DNA from 3 places in the Halalkalibacillus sediminis genome. Region 2 is predicted to be linked to each of the others. Evidence: predicted binding sites of a transcription regulator. Region 2 holds the regulator's gene; each other region holds the start of a gene.

Region 1 (6,316 bases), on a different contig from region 2:
TATGGAGACGACTCCTGAACAGGGAGCGCCAACTATGCACGGGACGCACGTGGCAGGGATCATCGCTGCCAATGACGACGACATCCAAGGTGTTGCGCCTGGAGCGGAAATCTATGCCTATCGTGCACTTGGTCCAGGTGGTTCTGGGAGCTCTGCACAGGTCATGGCGGCAATCGAGCGCTCAGTCAAAGACGGGATGGACATCCTCAACCTCTCACTAGGAACGTCGATCAACAGTCCGGATGAACCAATGACCCTGGCAGTCAACAAGGCTGTCGAACTCGGGGTGACCGTCGTCGTTGCGAATGGAAATAGTGGGCCCGACTCGTGGACCGTCGGCTCGCCAGCCACAGCCGACCGTGCGATATCAGTCGGCGCTGCTCAATCAGAAGCTGAAATCCCGGTTCTACAAATAGAAGATAAAGAAATTCCAATACGTTCGCTTCCATTGACTAAACCTTGGACTTTATCGAAAAAATATCCAGTCACCACAGTTAGCGATCCCCGCAACCTTGGGCAAACGATCCAGGACCGTATCGTTCTCATTGAAAAAGATGAACGCCCTTACATCGAACTGGTCAGTCAAGCTATTTCAAAAGGTGCGACCGCCATTATTTTTACATCTAATGAAGGTGATGATCCTAATCAGTGGGAGTGGGTAGATGTATCTGTCCCGGTCGCTTATGTCACGAAAGAAGAAGCTGACCAAATCACCCAATCAGACGAATGGCTAGCGACAACTTATGAAACAATCAATGAACAAATGGCGCCGTTCAGTTCAAGAGGTCCAGTAGCATCGAACTGGGATATTAAGCCGGATATCATCGCACCTGGTGTCGACATCTTAAGCACTGTGCCAGGTGGTTATGCTTCCTTACAAGGGACAAGTATGGCCGCACCTTACATCACCGGTGTCGTTGCATTATTAAAAGAACAGTACCCAGACGAGAGTCCCGAACAATTGAAAAATCGTCTACAATCATCGAGTGACATGCTTCAAAAAATCAATCCTTCTGAACAGGGGAGTGGACACGTCGACGCGGAGTCTGCGCTCGAAGCCAAATATACGATTGAAGATTCTGTTATTCAATGGGACATCATCGAAGATTCGACCGAACATCAACACGAGATTACCATCAAAAACCATTCCGGTGAAACATTACCTATCAAATGGAACATTCCGAAAAGATTGAAAGGGCTCCAGTGGGACTTACCATTATCAACTCACATCCCACCCCAAACCGAAGAAACCTTTCCGCTGAAAATCAGAGCACACAGAACCATGCTCCCACCTGGTGTCCAAGAAGGTTTCATAACTTTAGAAATAGATCATGAAAAAAGGAATCTTCCATATCTGTTTGTCCATCAAACAGCCGACTATCCTAGAGTGACCGGATTAACTTTCGAAGAAAACCCCTTTCACCAGCAAAAAGAATTATCGATTTACCTAGCAGAAGCGGCGGATTCACTTGAGGTCACTCTTTTTTCCCAAGACTTAAGTGACCAAACGACAATCTTGCAAACAGAAGATCTTGAAGCAGGAGTGTTTAATAAAACATTCGAGTCGCAGGAACTTCCATCGGGAAAATTTCAGGTAATCGTCACCACAAGACAAGGGGAGGAAACGTTCACCGAAACTTTCGAAATTTACCTGTAAAAATTCATTCGAAAACGTTTACATTTTCCAAAAAAGTTCTTATCATAGAACATGGTGCATCATAAAAAATCTACAATTTTCAACATTGGAGTACTTTGTGACATTTGTCACAAAGTTGTTTCAAATTATACCTGAAATCAATTGACTTTGGGTATACCCTATTGTATGCTAATTTCGTGTGGGTTGGGCATATAAGCTAATTTTCCAACCGCATGTCAGTCCGCAAATGATGTCTATTCTCGCGATTTTCCAACAAGCGAGAATCTACAATGTCTGAATACTGGATTGGAGTGGTCCCACTGAATAATAATCCACTTCGAGGTATGGCAATTACAACGACAATCTTAAGCTATCTATCGGGGTCCGTAATCGTAGGGATTTTCCTCGGACGTTGGATAGATGATTTTCTTCAGACACCCCCACTATTCATGATTATTGGTTTACTACTTGGCTTGGCCGCTGGTGTGTATGGTACGATCCGTATCGTTCAAAAATATTTTGCCGATTAGAGGAAGTCACAAGATGCAGCAATATACATATATGGTCAATCGCCAAAGGAAATGGATGCTTTACATTCTCGCGATTTATGTCGTGGGATGGGGATTCACAGATTATCAGGTAGTGTTTGCTAGTTTGATACTAGGAGGCACGTTCAGTTTGTTCAGTCTGATCATTTTGCACCGCAAAGTTGATAGTATTGGACAAGTTGCTGCTAATCATGAAGAGAAGAAACAAACGCTTGGGATGGTTGTCAGACTTGCAAATGCCGCTCTAGCCACAGTGATTACACTGAGGTTCCCAGAGTATTTTGATATTATTGCGGTGGTAATTGGATTAATGACATCTTATGTTGTCATTATTATAGATTATATTTTTCACCAATTAGAATTCAACGCTAGGAAGAGAGGTGAATGAATTGGATCATGAAAGTCCAATGTGGTTGGATGCGTTCGGGATACCGGGGTTGGATTTCAACTTATCAACGGTATTAATGATGCTCGTCGCATCGACACTTGTGTTTATTATTGGCGTAGCAGCAAGTCGTCAATTACAACGTAAACCGACTGGATTCCAGAACTTCATGGAATGGATTATCGAATTTGTTCGAGGTATCATCGGTAGTACGATGGAGTATGAAAAAGGAAAACGCTTCATGTCACTTGGGTTGACGTTGTTTACTTACATTTTGGTTGCGAACATGCTCGGGGTTATGATGATGGTCGTTGTCGATCATGAATTATGGTGGAAATCACCGACCGCCGACGCAGGTGTTACATTGACATTAGCAACCATGGTAGTTATTTTGACACACTATTACGGTGTGAAAATGAAAGGTGCAAAGGAATATGGAAAAGACTTCTTCAAACCTTTGCCATTTTTATTCCCACTGAAGATTATCGAGGAATTTGCAAATACATTAACACTCGGTCTTCGTCTATTCGGGAACATTTATGCTGGTGAGATTTTACTTTCATTACTAGCAGGTTTAATCGCAGGAGGCGTGCTTGGAGCCTTAGGTGGTTTCATTCCGATGTTAGCTTGGCAAGGTTTCAGTATTTTCATCGGTGTCATTCAAGCATTCATCTTCACGATGCTGACAATGGTTTACATGTCACACAAAATCAGTGAAGATCATTAATCTCAGGAATTAGTACTTGGCAAATGTCAGGTGGTCTAATAATAAAAAAACAATTCAACATAATTCGAGGAGGAATTTTCAATGGGTCTTATAGCAGCTGCTATCGCAGTAGGATTAGGTGCACTAGGTGCAGGTATTGGTAACGGTTTGATCGTAAACGGAACAGTTCAAGGTATCGCTCGTCAGCCAGAGCTTCGCGGTACACTTCAAACAACAATGTTCATTGGTGTTGCCCTAGTTGAGGCACTTCCAATCATTGGTGTCGTTATTGCCTTTATCGTTATGGGTCAATAGTAAGGACGTATTACAACCAAACATGGCGGAGTCAAACTTCGCCATTCCTTTATGTATTAAAATGTTTGAGGATATAGCCGAAAGGAGTGAAGGCTGTGCTTGATTACACATCAGTAGTGATAAATGCAGCTGGTCTAGAATTAGGAACGATGTTAGCGCAATTGGTCATCTTCCTTATCTTGCTTGCTTTATTAGCTAAGTTCGCATGGGGACCGCTAATGAAAGTCATGAAAGAACGTGAAGACCACATTGCTAATGAAATAGATTCAGCAGAAAATAGCCGTCAAGAAGCTGAGAAAATGATGAACGAAGCGAAAGGCGAACTAAAAGATGCTCGTCAAAACGCTCAAAAAATCATTGAAGATTCAAAGCAAACGGCTAAAAGCCAGCAACAATCGATTCTGAACGAAGCACGCGAAGAAGCGACACGTATCAAAGAAAGCGCTCGTGAAGAAATCGTTCAAGAACGTGAAAGAGCTGTACAAGCATTACAAGAACAAGTGGCAACATTATCTGTACAAATTGCTAGCAAAGTGATTGAGAAAGAACTTTCTCAAGAAGACCAAGAACAATTGATTGATCAATACTTACGCGAAGTAGGCGAAAACAAATGAGCCAATCAATAGTAGCAAAACGTTATGCGGTCGCTTTGTTTGATCTTGGTACAGAAAAGTCAGCCTTAGCAGAAATCGATGCAGAATTGCGTGTGATCCAAGAAGTTTTTCAGGAAAATAAAGAAGTGAATGAATTCTTTAATAACCCACGTATTTCAATCGATCAAAAGAAACAATTCATTCGTGATACATTCAGTGAAGTATCAGCTGAAACGAGAAACTTACTTCTCTTATTAGCAGATAAACGTCGTATCAACGATTTCACAGACATCGTGGAAGAGTTCACGGCGATGAAGAACGAAGCAAGAGGCATTGCAGAAGCTGATGTCTACTCTGTTCGAGAATTGACTGAAGATGAGCGTAAGAACATCGAAGAAGTTTTCACTAGAAAGCTGAACAAAAACACCCTTCGTATCAATAACATCATAGACCCATCAATTATTGGTGGTTTGAAAATCCGTATAGGAAATCAAATCTATGATGGCACGATCGGCACACAGCTTTCTCGCTTAGAACAGAAGTTAGTTACTGCAAACAAGTAAAGATAGGGGTGAAATGGATGAGCATCAAAGCTGAAGAAATCAGTGCGCTGATTAAGCAGCAAATCGAAAACTATGATTCTGAAATAGAAGTAAATGATGTCGGTACAGTTATCGAGATCGGTGACGGTATCGCTCGTGCTCACGGACTTGACGGCGTTATGGCCGGAGAGCTTGTTGAGTTTTCAAACGGTGTCATGGGGATGGCTCAGAACCTTGAGGAAAATAACGTAGGTATCGTTATTCTTGGTCCTTTCACAGAAATTCGTGAAGGTGATGAGGTTCGCCGTACCGGACGCATCATGCAAGTTCCAGTAGGTGAAGAACTACTTGGACGTGTAGTAAACTCTTTAGGACAACCAGTTGACGGCCTAGGCCCAATCGAAACTGGAAAAACTCGTCCGATTGAATCACCAGCTCCTGGTGTTATGGATCGTAAATCAGTTGATGAACCACTTCAAACTGGTATCAAAGTTATCGACTCAATGGTACCAATCGGTCGTGGTCAGCGTGAGTTGATCATCGGTGACCGTCAAACTGGTAAGACATCAATTGCAATCGACACGATTTTGAACCAAAAAGAAGAAGATGTAATTTGTATTTACGTAGCAATTGGTCAAAAAGACTCTACTGTAAGTGGTGTTGTTGAAACTCTACGTCAGCACGGAGCTCTTGATTACTCAATCGTTGTAAACGCAGGTGCATCTGAACCAGCACCATTATTATACTTAGCGCCATATGCAGGTGTATCAATGGGTGAAGAGTTCATGTACAACGGCAAGCACGTACTAGTTGTTTATGATGACTTATCAAAACAAGCAGCTGCTTACCGTGAACTTTCCCTACTATTACGTCGCCCGCCAGGCCGTGAAGCATTCCCAGGGGATGTCTTCTTCCTACACTCTCGTCTACTCGAGCGTGCGGCTAAGTTAAGTGACGCAAAAGGTGGAGGTTCATTAACTGCACTTCCATTCGTTGAAACACAAGCAGGTGACATCAGTGCTTATATTCCAACAAACGTAATCTCGATTACGGACGGACAAATCTTCTTACAATCAGATCTATTCCACTCAGGGGTAAGACCAGCGATCAACGCCGGACTTTCTGTATCCCGTGTAGGTGGTTCAGCACAGATCAAAGCAATGAAGAAGGTTGCAGGTACGCTTCGTCTAGACTTAGCGTCATTCCGTGAATTGGAATCATTCGCACAGTTCGGTTCTGACTTGGATAAAGCGACTCAAGCTAAATTGAACCGCGGTCAACGTACAGTTGAAATGTTGAAGCAAGGACTTCACAAACCATTAGCTGTTCAGTACCAAGTTGCAATCATTTGGGCTTTAGTTCGTGGATTCTTAGATGATATCCCAGTTGAGGATGTTCAACGTTTCGAATCAGAACTATTTGTATACTTAGATCAGCATGGATCTGAGCATTTACAGCACATTCGTGAAACTGGAAAACTTCCAGAAGAAGAGCCTTTCAACAAGTTGATGACAGACTTCAAAAACTCTTTTGCAGTCAGTGAATAATAGATAAGGTTCAAATAGTCTCTAAGAAAAAGGTGGTGAGACGT
Region 2 (6,316 bases):
TGAACGAAGAGTCGAATGAAATTATATTAGCGATTGAAACAAGCTGTGATGAAACGGCTGTAGCTATTGTCCAAAACGGGACAGAGCTGTTAGCGAATGTGGTGGCCACGCAAATGGAGATCCATCAGCGTTACGGTGGTGTGGTGCCAGAGATTGCGTCTAGACATCACATTCAACAAATGACGCTGGTGTTGGAACAAGCTTTGGAAAAAGCTGAGCTTACAATGAGTGATATTGATGCCATTGCGGTGACAGAAGGTCCAGGTTTGGTCGGGGCCTTATTAGTCGGGGTAAATGCAGCGAAGGCATTGGCATTTGCGCATAATAAGCCTCTTATTGGTGTGCATCATATAGCTGGGCATATTTATGCGAATCGTTTAGAGAACGAATTCCAGTTCCCGTTGTTATCGTTAGTGGTGTCCGGTGGTCATACTGAGCTGATCGTCATGAAAGATCATGGAGAGTATGAAGTAATAGGAGAAACTCGAGATGATGCAGCTGGAGAAGCATATGATAAAGTTGCCAAAGCATTGAATTTGCCATACCCTGGGGGTCCTGAGTTGGATCGCTTAGCCCAACAAGGGGAGCCTGTGTATGACTTTCCCCGTGCATGGTTGGAGAAAGATTCCTTTGACTTCAGTTTCAGTGGTTTGAAGACAGCTGTGATCAATCAATTGAATCAGTTCAAGCAGAAAAATGAAACGTATAGAATAGAGGATATTGCGGCTTCATTTCAGGCTAGTGTGATTGAAGTATTAGTGGAAAAGACGTACCGGGCTGCTGTTGAAAACGGAGTCGAACAAGTGATTGTTGCCGGGGGAGTGTCAGCGAATAAAGGATTGAGAGAAGCCTTGGAGGAGAGATTCAAGGATGCAGGTATTACGTTGATGATACCACCTCTTCATTTATGCACAGATAATGCCGCGATGATTGGTGCGGCAGCTTCTATTTCATATAGAAAAGGAAATTTCTCTGATTTTACTTTGAATGCTAATCCAGGTTTAATCTTAGAATAGTGATTATCCACAGTTATTCACATAGCTGTGGATTTTTTTATGAAAGCAGATGTAACCAGCTTCTAACTTGTGAACATTTTTGTGGAAAAAATCAAATTTTTCTGTGGATAATGTGCATAAGTCTGTGCATAACCGTCAAATAAGGGGTTGAATTGTGGATAAGTCTGTTAATGAACAAAATAATTGTGTATAGAAAAAATCCAGGGAATAAACCCTGGATTCGATGTCGAGCTCCAGCGCCTAGACAATGTGCCTAGAGGGAGCTTGCGCTAATCTTATTTATATTGACCGAGTTGTTCTTGTAGTTCTTCCCACTCTTCCATCAGCTGTTCGACTTTTGCTTCGCTGTCGTGAATGGTCTGTTGAATCTTATGAAGCTCATCTGCATTTGCGGTAAGTTCAGGGTCATACATTTTTTGCCCTTCAACTTCGATGATAGCTTCATGTTCTTCGATCTGTTCTTCAATTGATTGGATCGAACGTTCAATTTTACGAATCTCACTTTTTACTTGTTTATCATTATAGAATTGGTTTTTGTTTTTTTCGTTTTGTGTTGGTTCTTGGTGCTTGGCTTTTTGAAGAGCTTCAATTTCTTTCTCTTCTTCCAGCTTTTCAATGTAGTAATCATAATCTCCGATGAATGTACGTGTGCCTGAAGCGGTCATCTCCATCACATGTGTAGCTAGTCGATTGATGAAGTAACGGTCGTGAGAGACGAAAAGAATCGTCCCAGGATACTCTGCCAACGCTGCTTCTAAAACTTCTTTACTGTCTAAGTCCAAATGGTTGGTCGGTTCGTCCATAATCAACACATTCGCTCTTTGCAGCATCAATTTTGCAAGAAGTATGCGGGCCTTCTCACCACCACTGAGCATGCCGATCGTCTTGAGAACATCATCTCCACTGAATAGGAAGTTCCCTAAAATTGTTCTGATCTCTTTCTCTGGCTTCAGTGGATAATCGTCCCACAGTTCTTGAAGAACCGTTTTGTTTCCGGTCAGAGATGACTGCTCCTGGTCGTAATAACCGAATTGGACGTTGGTTCCCACTTGAATATTGCCCTCTACATGAGTTAGCCGGTTCAGAAGCGCTTTTAAAAGGGTAGACTTACCGACACCGTTAGGTCCGACGATTGCCACACGATCTGCTCGATTGATTCTGAACGATACATTTTGAAAAATCGGCTTGTCCAACGCAGCGTATTTTGCCGTCAGGTCATCGACTTTCAGCACATCGTTCCCACTTCGCCGTTCGATTTCAAAAGAGAACTTAGTCGACTTATCGTCAATATCGGGAGATTCGATGCGCTCCATCTTCTCTAGTTTCTTTCGTCTCGATTGAGCTCGTTTACTCGTAGAGTCACGAGCAATGTTTTTCTGCACGAATTCTTCCAGTTGCTTGATTTCTTCTTGCTGTTTTTCGAAACGTTTCATCTGAAGCTCGTATTGTTCTGCACGTTTTTGTAAAAAGGTCGTGTAGTTTCCTTTGTATTTTGTAGCGGTCTGGAAAGCGACATCGTATACAGTTTTGACCGTTTCATCTAGAAAATATCGGTCGTGTGAGACGATGACGACAGCGCCGTCATAATTTTTGATATACGTTTCTAACCAGGAAAGGGTTTGAATGTCCAAATGGTTCGTCGGCTCATCCAACACCAAAATATTCGGCTTGGATAAAAGCAACTTCCCTAATGCCAGTCTTGTTTTCTGGCCACCGCTGAGTTCATGAATCGGCGTTTCGAAGTCGAAGGACCCGAACTGCAAACCATGTAAGACAGCTTCGATCTCAGCTTCGTACTGGAAGCCACCGATCGATTGGAAGTAGTTTTGCTTCTCATCGTAATTGCTTAATAACAGTTCATATTTTTCAGCATTCTCCAGGATGTCTGGGTCTGCCATTTTAGCTTCCATTTCACGGAGTTCTTTTTCTAAACGGATGGTTGATTCGAACACAGTCAGCATTTCTTCCTTTATTGTACGCTTGGAATCGAGTCCTGTATGCTGTGCTAAGTAACCAATCGTAACATCCTTCGGTTTGAATATATCTCCATCATCATGAGTCATTTGCCCGGCCATGATTTTGAGTAGTGTCGATTTTCCGGCACCGTTACGGCCCACAATGGCAATTCTATCATCATGATGTACTTCTAATTTGATTTTCGATAAAATAAGGTCAGCACCAAACGATTTACTGATCTCATTTAATTGCATGACAATCATAGTTTTCACCTCAACGTGGACTAGTGTATCTTATTTTTTAGATTTTAGAAAGGTTAAACAACTACTCATAAAGGAGCCTTTTACATATGGGAGAAGAAAAAATTCCACAGGCAACAGCCAAACGATTGCCTTTGTATTATAGACATCTAAATACATTATACCAACAAGGAAAACAGCGGATTTCGTCCAAAGAGTTGAGCGAAGCTGTTAAAGTCGATTCTGCTACAATTCGAAAGGATTTTTCATACTTCGGTGAACTTGGTCGAAAAGGGTACGGATATGATATTCAGCATTTGATCCAGTTTTTCAGAAACATATTAGATCAACATGAAGTCTCTAAAGTTGCCTTGGTCGGTGTAGGGAACTTAGGGACAGCTTTATTACATTATAACTTTATGAAAAATGATAATACACAGATTGAGATCGCTTTCGATTCTAATGCTGATAAGGTTGGAAAAGAAATCGCGGGTATACCGATTTATCATATTGATGACTTGGAAAAGGAAATCAATCGGACAGGTATTAACTTAGCAATCTTGACGGTTCCGGCTCATGTTTCACAACAAGTGGCAGAGACGTTAGTAGAAGCAGGCGTACAAGGGATATTGAACTTCACACCTTCCAGACTAGACGTACCAGATGATGTACGTGTTCACCATATTGACCTGTCGATTGAACTTCAGTCGTTGATTTATTTATTGAAAAATTAATCCTATGAACGAAAAGCTTACCTAAAGGTGAGCTTTTCTTTTACCGTCGAAAGGTGTAAAATAGTTCGTAAGTCGAAGTTTTTTAGTATAATGCGGGGGAAGTAGCTCAATGAGTAAAATAAGTAGTAAATGGCTGGTCGTATTTGCGGTGCTGTTCGGTACCTTCACAGTCATTTTGAACAATAGCATGTTGAATCCGGTACTACCGGAATTCATGTACATATTCGATTCCGATGCGGTCGGAGTCAGTTGGATCCTGACGATTTTCATGATTGCCATGGGGATGACGATGCCTCTTACTGGCTTTTTAGGGGATCGTTTCGGTAAAAAGAAAGTCTATCTGATCGGTCTCGTGTTATTTATGACCGGTTCGATTCTAGGGGCGCTTTCGCAGACCTTATGGATGGTCATTACTGCCCGTGCGGTGCAAGGTATGGCCGGTGGTCTGATGATGCCGAATGCGATGGCATTGATATTTAATGCTTTCCCAAAAAATGAACGTGGTTTCGCAATAGGTGTATACGGAGTTTCAGTCATGGTGGCACCTGCTATCGGGCCGACGATCGGCGGGGTCATCGCAGAGAACTTCGCCTGGGAGTTCCTATTTTTATTCAATATTCCATTTGCGTTGTTAAGTCTATTCTTCTCGACGAAATACTTGAAACCTACCGAATCGAATCCAGCTTTAAGATTTGATTGGAAAGGCTTCGCGCTAATCACGGCAGGGGTAGGTTCTGTGCTATATGTATTAGGACAGGGGCGTGAATTTGAGGCGTTATTGAATGTCTCTAATATAGGATTGTTTATACTAGGTGCGATATTAATTTTTGTGTTTATTAAGTATGAACTGAAGCGGGATGAGCCCTTACTTGATTTGTCCGTGTTCAAAATCAAAACGTACCGCTATTCGATCATCGTGACATCTGCAGCCTCTATCGGATTATTTTCTGGATTATTCTTGTTGCCATATATGATTCAAGAGGCATTTGAGATGGGCTTGGTCCGGACAGGTTTGATCTTTTTGCCAAGCGCACTTATGAGTGGAGTGTTCATGAGTATTGGTGGGAGATTGTTAGATAAAAAGGGTCCGAGAGTCGTTATTCCGACTGGGCTAATGATCCTGGCCTCAGCTAGTTTGGCTTTAGGATTCGTCGAGCTATCGACGTCTTATTGGGTCTTGATGGCGATTTATATTGTTCATGGCTCGGGGCTTGGTTTCGCCAACATGCCAGCGACAACCGCAGGGATGAATAAGATTCCTGAGAATCTCGTCGCACAAGGTTCTGCGATGAACAACCTGATCCGCCAGATCTCATCCTCTTTCGGAATCGTGTTCTTCTCTGTTTACTACGAGATCCGCCGCGGTCAGCTACAGCTATTAGAGGAAATCTCTACTCAAGAAGCAACGATGCAAGCAATCAACGAAGCTTTTATCGTCGCTGCAGTCATTCTAGTGTTGGCAGTACCGTTCGCCTTTAAAATGAAAGGGTTCGATGAGAAAGAAGAGTAGTGGTTTTCTGGCTGAGTGTTAGATAATGAGTGATAAGTGATAGATAATTGACCCGAAGTGTTAGAAAACTGATGCTGAGTGTTAGTTAGGAGACTCTGACTGTTAGATTCCGTGGAATAAGTGTTAGATAATCCATTCTAATTGATAGATTGTAGCAGTTGGGTACTCTTATTAAGTGTTCAGGCGTCCTGAGTCAGGGTTTATATTCAATAAGTCAGGGAATAGCTTCCTGTGAAGTTGTATCCATATAAAAAAGACGAATTCGATCAGCGAATTCGTCTTCCTCTTTATTTCTTCTTTTTTCCGTTTTGTTTTTTCATCAGGGAATGGATGGTGAACATCCGGATGGCGACACCGAATTCAAATGTGGCGATCAGCATGAAGATGATCGTCGTCAGATTCCATATCGTGTCTGTCGCGCTTTCGATTGCTATATAAGTAAAAGCGATCCCCATCAGAAAGTAAATCGTTGCTAGAAAAACCGGGGAAATCTTCATTAGATTAGACCTCCAAGTATGATTGTGGCTGCGTTTTCCATCTCTTCTAACCTACGTTCCAAATCCTCAACATCTATGGCCAAAGACAACACGACTGCTATTGTGTTCATCGCCATATGCGCAAAAATAGGAACAATGATTCGATTTGTTTTAACGTAAAGATAAGCGAACACAACACCCATTGCGAAATAAGATAGGATGAACTCGAAATCCAAATGTAACGCAGCGAAAGCTAGTGATGAAATGAGTGCTGCGAAAAAGAAGTTCATCTTTTTATTCAGTTGACCGAAAATAATCTTACGGAAAATGATTTCCTCAAAGATCGGTGCGAATAAAATCGGTAGCAACAGGAATAGCCAATTCT
Region 3 (6,316 bases), on a different contig from region 2:
TTTACAGCATCATCTTTTAAGCCAACCCAGAACGCTCCAGTCATCGAAGCAATCACTACAATAAACGGTGCCCACGTGATTAAAAATTCATTCATCAGTAAGACCTCCTATTTTCCACCTTTAACATATTTTTTATTAAACAAGAATAATCGTGCAAGTAGAAACAGCGATGGTATCAATAAGGCAAAACCAGCTATGAACGCAACAATCAATGCTGTTGCCATCGCTTCATTAGTGAATCCATCGTAAATCGTCAAGTATGGATACATCAGATACGGATAATGTGATATGCCGTACCCGAAAAACGCGAGTGCGAACTGTATCACTAAGCTCCAGAAAGCGGTACTGTAGTACTTTCTCATTAATAATAGAGCTACTGTTATAACAAAGAATACACCTGATAAAGCGAAAATCCACCAAAGGTCCATAATGTTCTCAAAACGTTCGATGTTATGAGCTCTCATCTGTAATACAATTAGACCTGCAGCTAATGCTGTCGGGCCACTCCAAGCAAGCGCATATTTACGAAGCAAATTCTTTGCAGCTTCATCCTTAGCAACATCAGCATAAGCCGTCAAGAAAGTGGCAGAAATATACAAGACACTCACAATACTCAGAATTACAATACTCCATGTCAGTGGACTGAAGAATAATTCTTCATAGAGTAAAACCGGCTGGTCATTGACGATGTCGACGAACCCGCCTTCAGATACAGTCAGAACGATTGATAATGAAGCTGGTATCAAAAGTCCTGCTACTCCGTAAAGAAAAATATAAAGTTTACTATCTTTCGCTCCATATGTCTGGAAAGCGTAATAAGAGCCGCGGATCGCAATCAAAACAATTCCGATACTAACAGGTACTAGTAGAACCGTCCCGTAATAATAAGCGGAGCTTGGGAAAAATCCGACCATTCCAACGAAGAAGAATACAAGAAACACATTTGTTACTTCCCAAACTGGAGATAAATATCTTTGAATGATATGGTGCAAGATGTGCCTTGTCTTAGTCAACTCACTATATGCACTGAAAAAACCTGCACCAAAATCAATTGAGGCAATGATAATGTAACCGAACAGGAACAGCCAAAGAACAGATATCCCAATAATCTCTAGATCCATTACCATTCACCCCTTTCGTAAGCATGATCAGCTAGCTCTTGTTCTACAGGGTTTTTCTTAAACATCTTCGTCAGTACAATAACACTCGCAGTTCCTAAAACTATATATAGGCCAGCGAATAAGAAAAGCATCCAATCAACGTACCCAGCTGATGTCGCTCCATCAGATACCATCATATAGCCTCTTAGAATCCATGGCTGGCGTCCAAATTCTGCGTAGAACCAACCCATCTCGATTGCAATCATGGCTAAAGGACCTGATAAGAATAAAACAAAATTGAACGATTTCTTCCGGATAATTTTCCAACCTTTTTTAACCGCGAACCAGTAGAAACCTGAAATGAACGTTAGCCACATTCCGATCGTGACCATCAAATCAAAGAAGTAGTGCACGAATAAAGGTGGCCGCTCCTCTTCTGGAGTCTCATTAAGCCCTTCAACTTCAGCAGTTGGATTTCCGTGAGCAAGTATACTTAAAGCATATGGTATCTCAAGTCCACCTTTCACTTCCCCTTTATCGTCTAACCAACCATATAAAATAAGTGGTGCTTCCTCTTCTGTCTCAAAATGCCATTCAGCAGCAGCTAACTTTTCAGGTTGATATTCTGCAAGGAACTTACCAGAAAAGTCTCCAACAATCACTGTCGCCACTGAGAAAATAAAACCAACTTTCATCATTAAAAACAGCGCTTTTTTATGATAAACATGATTGTTTCCCTTAAATAAACGGAAGGCCGCAATTGATGCAAGAACAAAAGCGCTTGTCATAAAGGCTGTAGATAATACGTGCGCAACTTTTGTAGGCATTGCTGGATTCAACATCGCAGCAATCGGATCGATATTAACCAAAGCTCCATTTACCAAATCGAAACCTTGTGGTGTATTCATAAAAGCATTGACAATCGTAATGAAAAACGCTGAGAAAGCTGCGCCTATCGCAACTGGAATAAGTAATAGCAAGTGTTTTTTCTGATTTTCAAAACGATCCCAAGTGTATAAGTATATTCCTAAGAATATCGCTTCAAAGAAGAATGCGAACGTTTCCATGAATAAAGGCAATGCGATGACGTGTCCAGCCAGTTCCATAAAGTTCGGCCATAATAACGATAACTGCAAACCAATGGCCGTTCCTGTAACAACACCGACAGCTACGGTGATAACGAAACCACGTGCCCAACGTCGGGCCAATAATATATAGTGTTCATCATTCTTTTTAATCCCAATCCACTGAGCAATCGCAATCATCAACGGAATTCCGACACCGATTGTTGCGTAGATTATATGAAACGCTAGTGTCAAACCCGTCAGTGTACGACTAAAAGTAACCGGATCATATTCCCAAAACATCTCACTCACCCCTTTATAGCTTTAAAGTAAACGACCTAGTAAGGAAATCACCATAATAATCGCAACGACAAAACTCAAGATAATCAACCAACGTTCGTGCTTTTTATACATGCAGATCCTCCCCTTTTGCTCTATGATAATCTATATTACCTAGGAAAGTCGAAAGTAATCCTGACAAAATCGTTCCGATTCAACGACAAATTTGTGAACATTTTCACAAAGTGGTTTAAAAAAACATCTAGCGATGCTTGTTTGTCTAATATCTTACATTCACAGTTTATCATGCAAAAACACTACATCCAAATGACGCGACTTTGATGTTCTGATATTACAAATTTATAGGGAGTAATACTAATTCGATAATCTCAGTTGGATGCTTTATCAGTTTAAAGGTGAATAGTGTATATAGAATGATACTTCCTGTTAATATGCCAAGTGACTACATCCATGGACTAACATAAAATATTTCATTTTGTTTAATAAACTGAAACCAATTCATAAGTACTAGGGTCCTACAATACAAATCATCATTCTTGCTAAAAAATCAGAACTTTACAATTTTTTCATGTTACTTTATATTGAGAAAAGTATTTAATTTACAAGAAAGAGTTCAAGGAGTCTTTTATGATATGAAGAAATACTACATAAAACATGAATCCAAGTTAATGTTGATGAGTCGGAAAAATCAATTATTCACTCTCTTCCTACTTTTGACCTTGTTGGCCTATATTTTTTTACTACTACCCGCTGAAGAACACCCAGAAAGTTTTAACCCGGCAGAGATGGAACAGCACTTGGAGCGAGTCCATGCGCAGCAAGAAACTAGGCGAGACAGAGGATTCACACATATGAGTCCTGTTCGAGGCACATCATATTATGCCCAGCGAGAACATTACTATCTCTTACATACTAAAATGCTTGAAGCATACGAAACAAATAATGTAGAACGATTTAGCAGGTTACGACTGGACTATATATTAAATAATCCAAGAGCTTATTTTGCTGAAAACCATACATTTAGTTTGTCTCTATATGTTGGGCAGGACCGATTAAAACAATACAATTCTACACTGCTTAAATATCAAAGTTTGATTAATAGAGACGAGCCTCTACGATTCAGTATGATTGAAGAGAAAACGGCTCTACAAAAACTTCACGAATTATTCAGCAGTCCCCTTACATATTTGATACTCTTCATAGCTTTATATATAAGTTGCGATGTTCTCATCCGTGACCGTTATAACCCATCAGTTACACAAGGTCTTCCGCTCTCTTGGTATCGAACGATCAATTTGAAGTGCGCAATAGCTTTTGGTTGGACTTTGATGTTAATTATGGGATTAATCGTACTCGGGACAATTCTGATTGGCATTAGATTCGGCTTAGGCGATCTAGGGATGCAGATCCCTATTAAAACAGATCTTACGACATACAACATCGACGCTTATGATTACCAAGCACTCGGTTTCATCTTATTAAAATCTTTCACATTGATGCTGATAATAGTGTGGCTATTAACACGTCTTAGTGCTTGGATCAGTTTGTGGATTCGTAATACTTGGGGGGTACTATTGATCAGCTCAGTCTTTCTATTCTCAGAATGGATGTATTTCGAGCGCAGAACTTATGAACTGTTCGGTATACATCTGAAATATTTCCCTCAGACTTATTTCGATTTTGGCCAGATTGCTGATCATGAAAAGAATTTTCTGATGTATACTGAAGTATTTACATTCAAGCAAGCTTTAATTGTGCTGCTGATAACAGTTTTGGCCATTGAAATCATGATAGCGATATCAGCAAAATGGGTGACAAAACGCCGTTTCTTTCAGGCGTAACGTTAGGAGATCAATAGAGTATGTTTTGGAATTTCACTAAATTTGAATCTAAAATTTTACTAACCAATAAAAAACATTTATTACTAGGGATTCTAATCATTCTTTTTTTCTTGCTATTCTATTTCTACTATTCTAATTCCAACCCTGAAACGGTTTCGGAGCAAAAAGAGAAAGAAATAGATATGTACAACTCTGCGATTGATCAGATAGAAAATGATGAAAGGGATGCGGATGAAGAAATTGTTTACGAAAGTTTACTCGAACAACTTTCGCTTATTCGATTCCAAAAATTTCACTTAAGACGTGGAGAATTTCAAGAATACATTAATTATGGCCTCGCTCTTAATGAAGAGAGACTCACTGTTCATCGTCTAGATAATGCGGGTATTCCCGATCATTTAATTTTTCCAGAAGTACAAATTCGTCAAGAGATCGAAACTCTAAATTACATCGATGAGCATAATTTGCCAGTTTTAACTGAACCATTTGTAGCTAGTGAAGCACTAGTACTTGCAATTAACACTCTAAGCGGCCTTTTGTTTGTCACCTTAATTCTTTTAAGTGGGAACGAGATTCTTGTTTACGAGCAGCGTCACGGGTCGGTGATGAAAGGTTTACCTATATTTTTCTTTCAAAAATCTTTAAGTAAAATAATGATACATTTTCTTTACTTGATGTTTGCTTTAATCCTTGGGGCAATCTCGATGATCGTCTACGCCAAAAACACAAATGGACTAGGAAACTTTAATAGCCCTACGATCATTTATTGGAATAACGATTTCCTTGCAGTGCCAGTTTGGCAATATGTAATCATTGCTTCGGCTTTCTTTATTCTTACAATAATTTTCATTTTATCGTTATCTTTACTAATGAACTACTGGATGAAAAACTCCTTTGCCAACCTGTTAGTTGGGCTGAGCATTGTTTTATTACCTTTACTGGTAACGTCAATTGGTGAAGATTGGAGCTTCATTCAACCTCTTACCGCACTTGATTTTAAGGGTATCTTATCAGGTGAGACGGCTTCAGCTTACAATAATCCTTCCATCGACTTATCATATGGGCTGATTTGGTTGGCTTTAATGTCTCTCATTGTTGTACTTGCAGTCTTAATGTCAATCAGAAACCAATTCCGAGAAAAGAACACAAAATTTGCTCGTTTGATTCCGGGCAGTGGGAGTGAACGCTAATGTTGAAGTTGAAAAATATATCCGTGGCCTTTAAAGATAATAAAGTACTTGATCAATTAGATTTTTCTGCTACTGAGGGAGAGGTGATTGGGATTGCTGCTCCTAACGGTACAGGAAAAACTACGATGTTCAATGTAATCTCCAATTATCTCAAACCTGATGAGGGTAAGGTAGTCTTTCAAGGGCAGTACGAATACAAGTCGGAGAAAGACCAAGTGAAAATTTACCAGGGTTTGACGAACCTCCCTAATCAAGATGACTTGTTTGAAGATCTTTCCGGTGTTGATCATATTAAACTGTTCGCAAATATGTGGAACGGGAAGAAAAAAGGAATTCAATCGATCATCGATGAATTAAATATGGATCATTATGTACGAAATAAAGTCAAAACCTATTCCCTTGGAATGAGGCAACGCTTGTGCTTTGCGATGATGCGTGCAGCTGATTCCTCGGTTATGTTGATGGACGAAGTGATGAATGGTCTTGATATTTCGAATGTAAGTTTAATTTCAGATAAGCTAATTGAAATGAAACACGAAGGCAAACTCATGTTTGTTGCCTCCCACCTTCTAGAAAACCTCGATATTTATGCTGATCGTGTGCTGTTTCTACGTGGAGGAAAGATTGTCCATGAGCATGATGTAAATAACAACGATGAAACGTTCATTAAGCTCGAACTCAACCCTACTGAATACGAAAACTTTATTCAAAAGCATGATGTACCAGAAAACCACCACTATATTTCTAAACGATTGCTTTGCATCCCGTTTAGTACACTTCCGTCCCCCGACCAGATGGAGTGGATCGAAATAGCACTGGAA

Evidence for each region. The regulator Rex, encoded in region 2, represses fermentation and respiration genes when NADH is low (regulators of the CRP and FNR family bind a similar motif). The targets are predictions, from matches to a motif close to TTGTGAAATATTTCACAA.
Region 1: a site for Rex is predicted at 1,753-1,770, ahead of CEY16_RS07390 (AtpZ/AtpI family protein). Genes of this name have one in related genera too.
Region 3: a site for Rex is predicted at 2,670-2,687, ahead of CEY16_RS01225 (cytochrome ubiquinol oxidase subunit I). Genes of this name have one in related genera too.

The regions. Positions count from the first base shown of each region.
Region 1 is NZ_PJNH01000002.1:218,975-225,290, forward strand. Features, by position in the region: gene CEY16_RS07385 (S8 family serine peptidase) at 1-1,657, shown strand, start outside; gene CEY16_RS07390 (AtpZ/AtpI family protein) at 1,927-2,166, shown strand; gene CEY16_RS07395 (ATP synthase subunit I) at 2,180-2,572, shown strand; gene atpB (F0F1 ATP synthase subunit A) at 2,574-3,296, shown strand; gene atpE (F0F1 ATP synthase subunit C) at 3,378-3,590, shown strand; gene atpF (F0F1 ATP synthase subunit B) at 3,686-4,204, shown strand; gene CEY16_RS07415 (F0F1 ATP synthase subunit delta) at 4,201-4,746, shown strand; gene atpA (F0F1 ATP synthase subunit alpha) at 4,764-6,272, shown strand.
Region 2 is NZ_PJNH01000006.1:16,433-22,748, reverse strand. Features, by position in the region: gene rimI (ribosomal protein S18-alanine N-acetyltransferase) at 1-3, shown strand, start outside; gene tsaD (tRNA (adenosine(37)-N6)-threonylcarbamoyltransferase complex transferase subunit TsaD) at 1-1,016, shown strand, start outside; gene abc-f (ribosomal protection-like ABC-F family protein) at 1,292-3,235, opposite strand; gene CEY16_RS14870 (redox-sensing transcriptional repressor Rex) at 3,322-3,945, shown strand; gene CEY16_RS14865 (MDR family MFS transporter) at 4,055-5,455, shown strand; gene CEY16_RS14860 (YdiK family protein) at 5,743-5,952, opposite strand; gene CEY16_RS14855 (CPBP family intramembrane glutamic endopeptidase) at 5,952-6,316, opposite strand, start outside.
Region 3 is NZ_PJNH01000001.1:221,882-228,197, reverse strand. Features, by position in the region: gene cydS (cytochrome bd oxidase small subunit CydS family protein) at 1-95, opposite strand, end outside; gene CEY16_RS01230 (cytochrome d ubiquinol oxidase subunit II) at 108-1,121, opposite strand; gene CEY16_RS01225 (cytochrome ubiquinol oxidase subunit I) at 1,121-2,467, opposite strand; gene CEY16_RS01220 (hypothetical protein) at 3,097-4,305, shown strand; gene CEY16_RS01215 (hypothetical protein) at 4,326-5,495, shown strand; gene CEY16_RS01210 (ATP-binding cassette domain-containing protein) at 5,495-6,316, shown strand, end outside.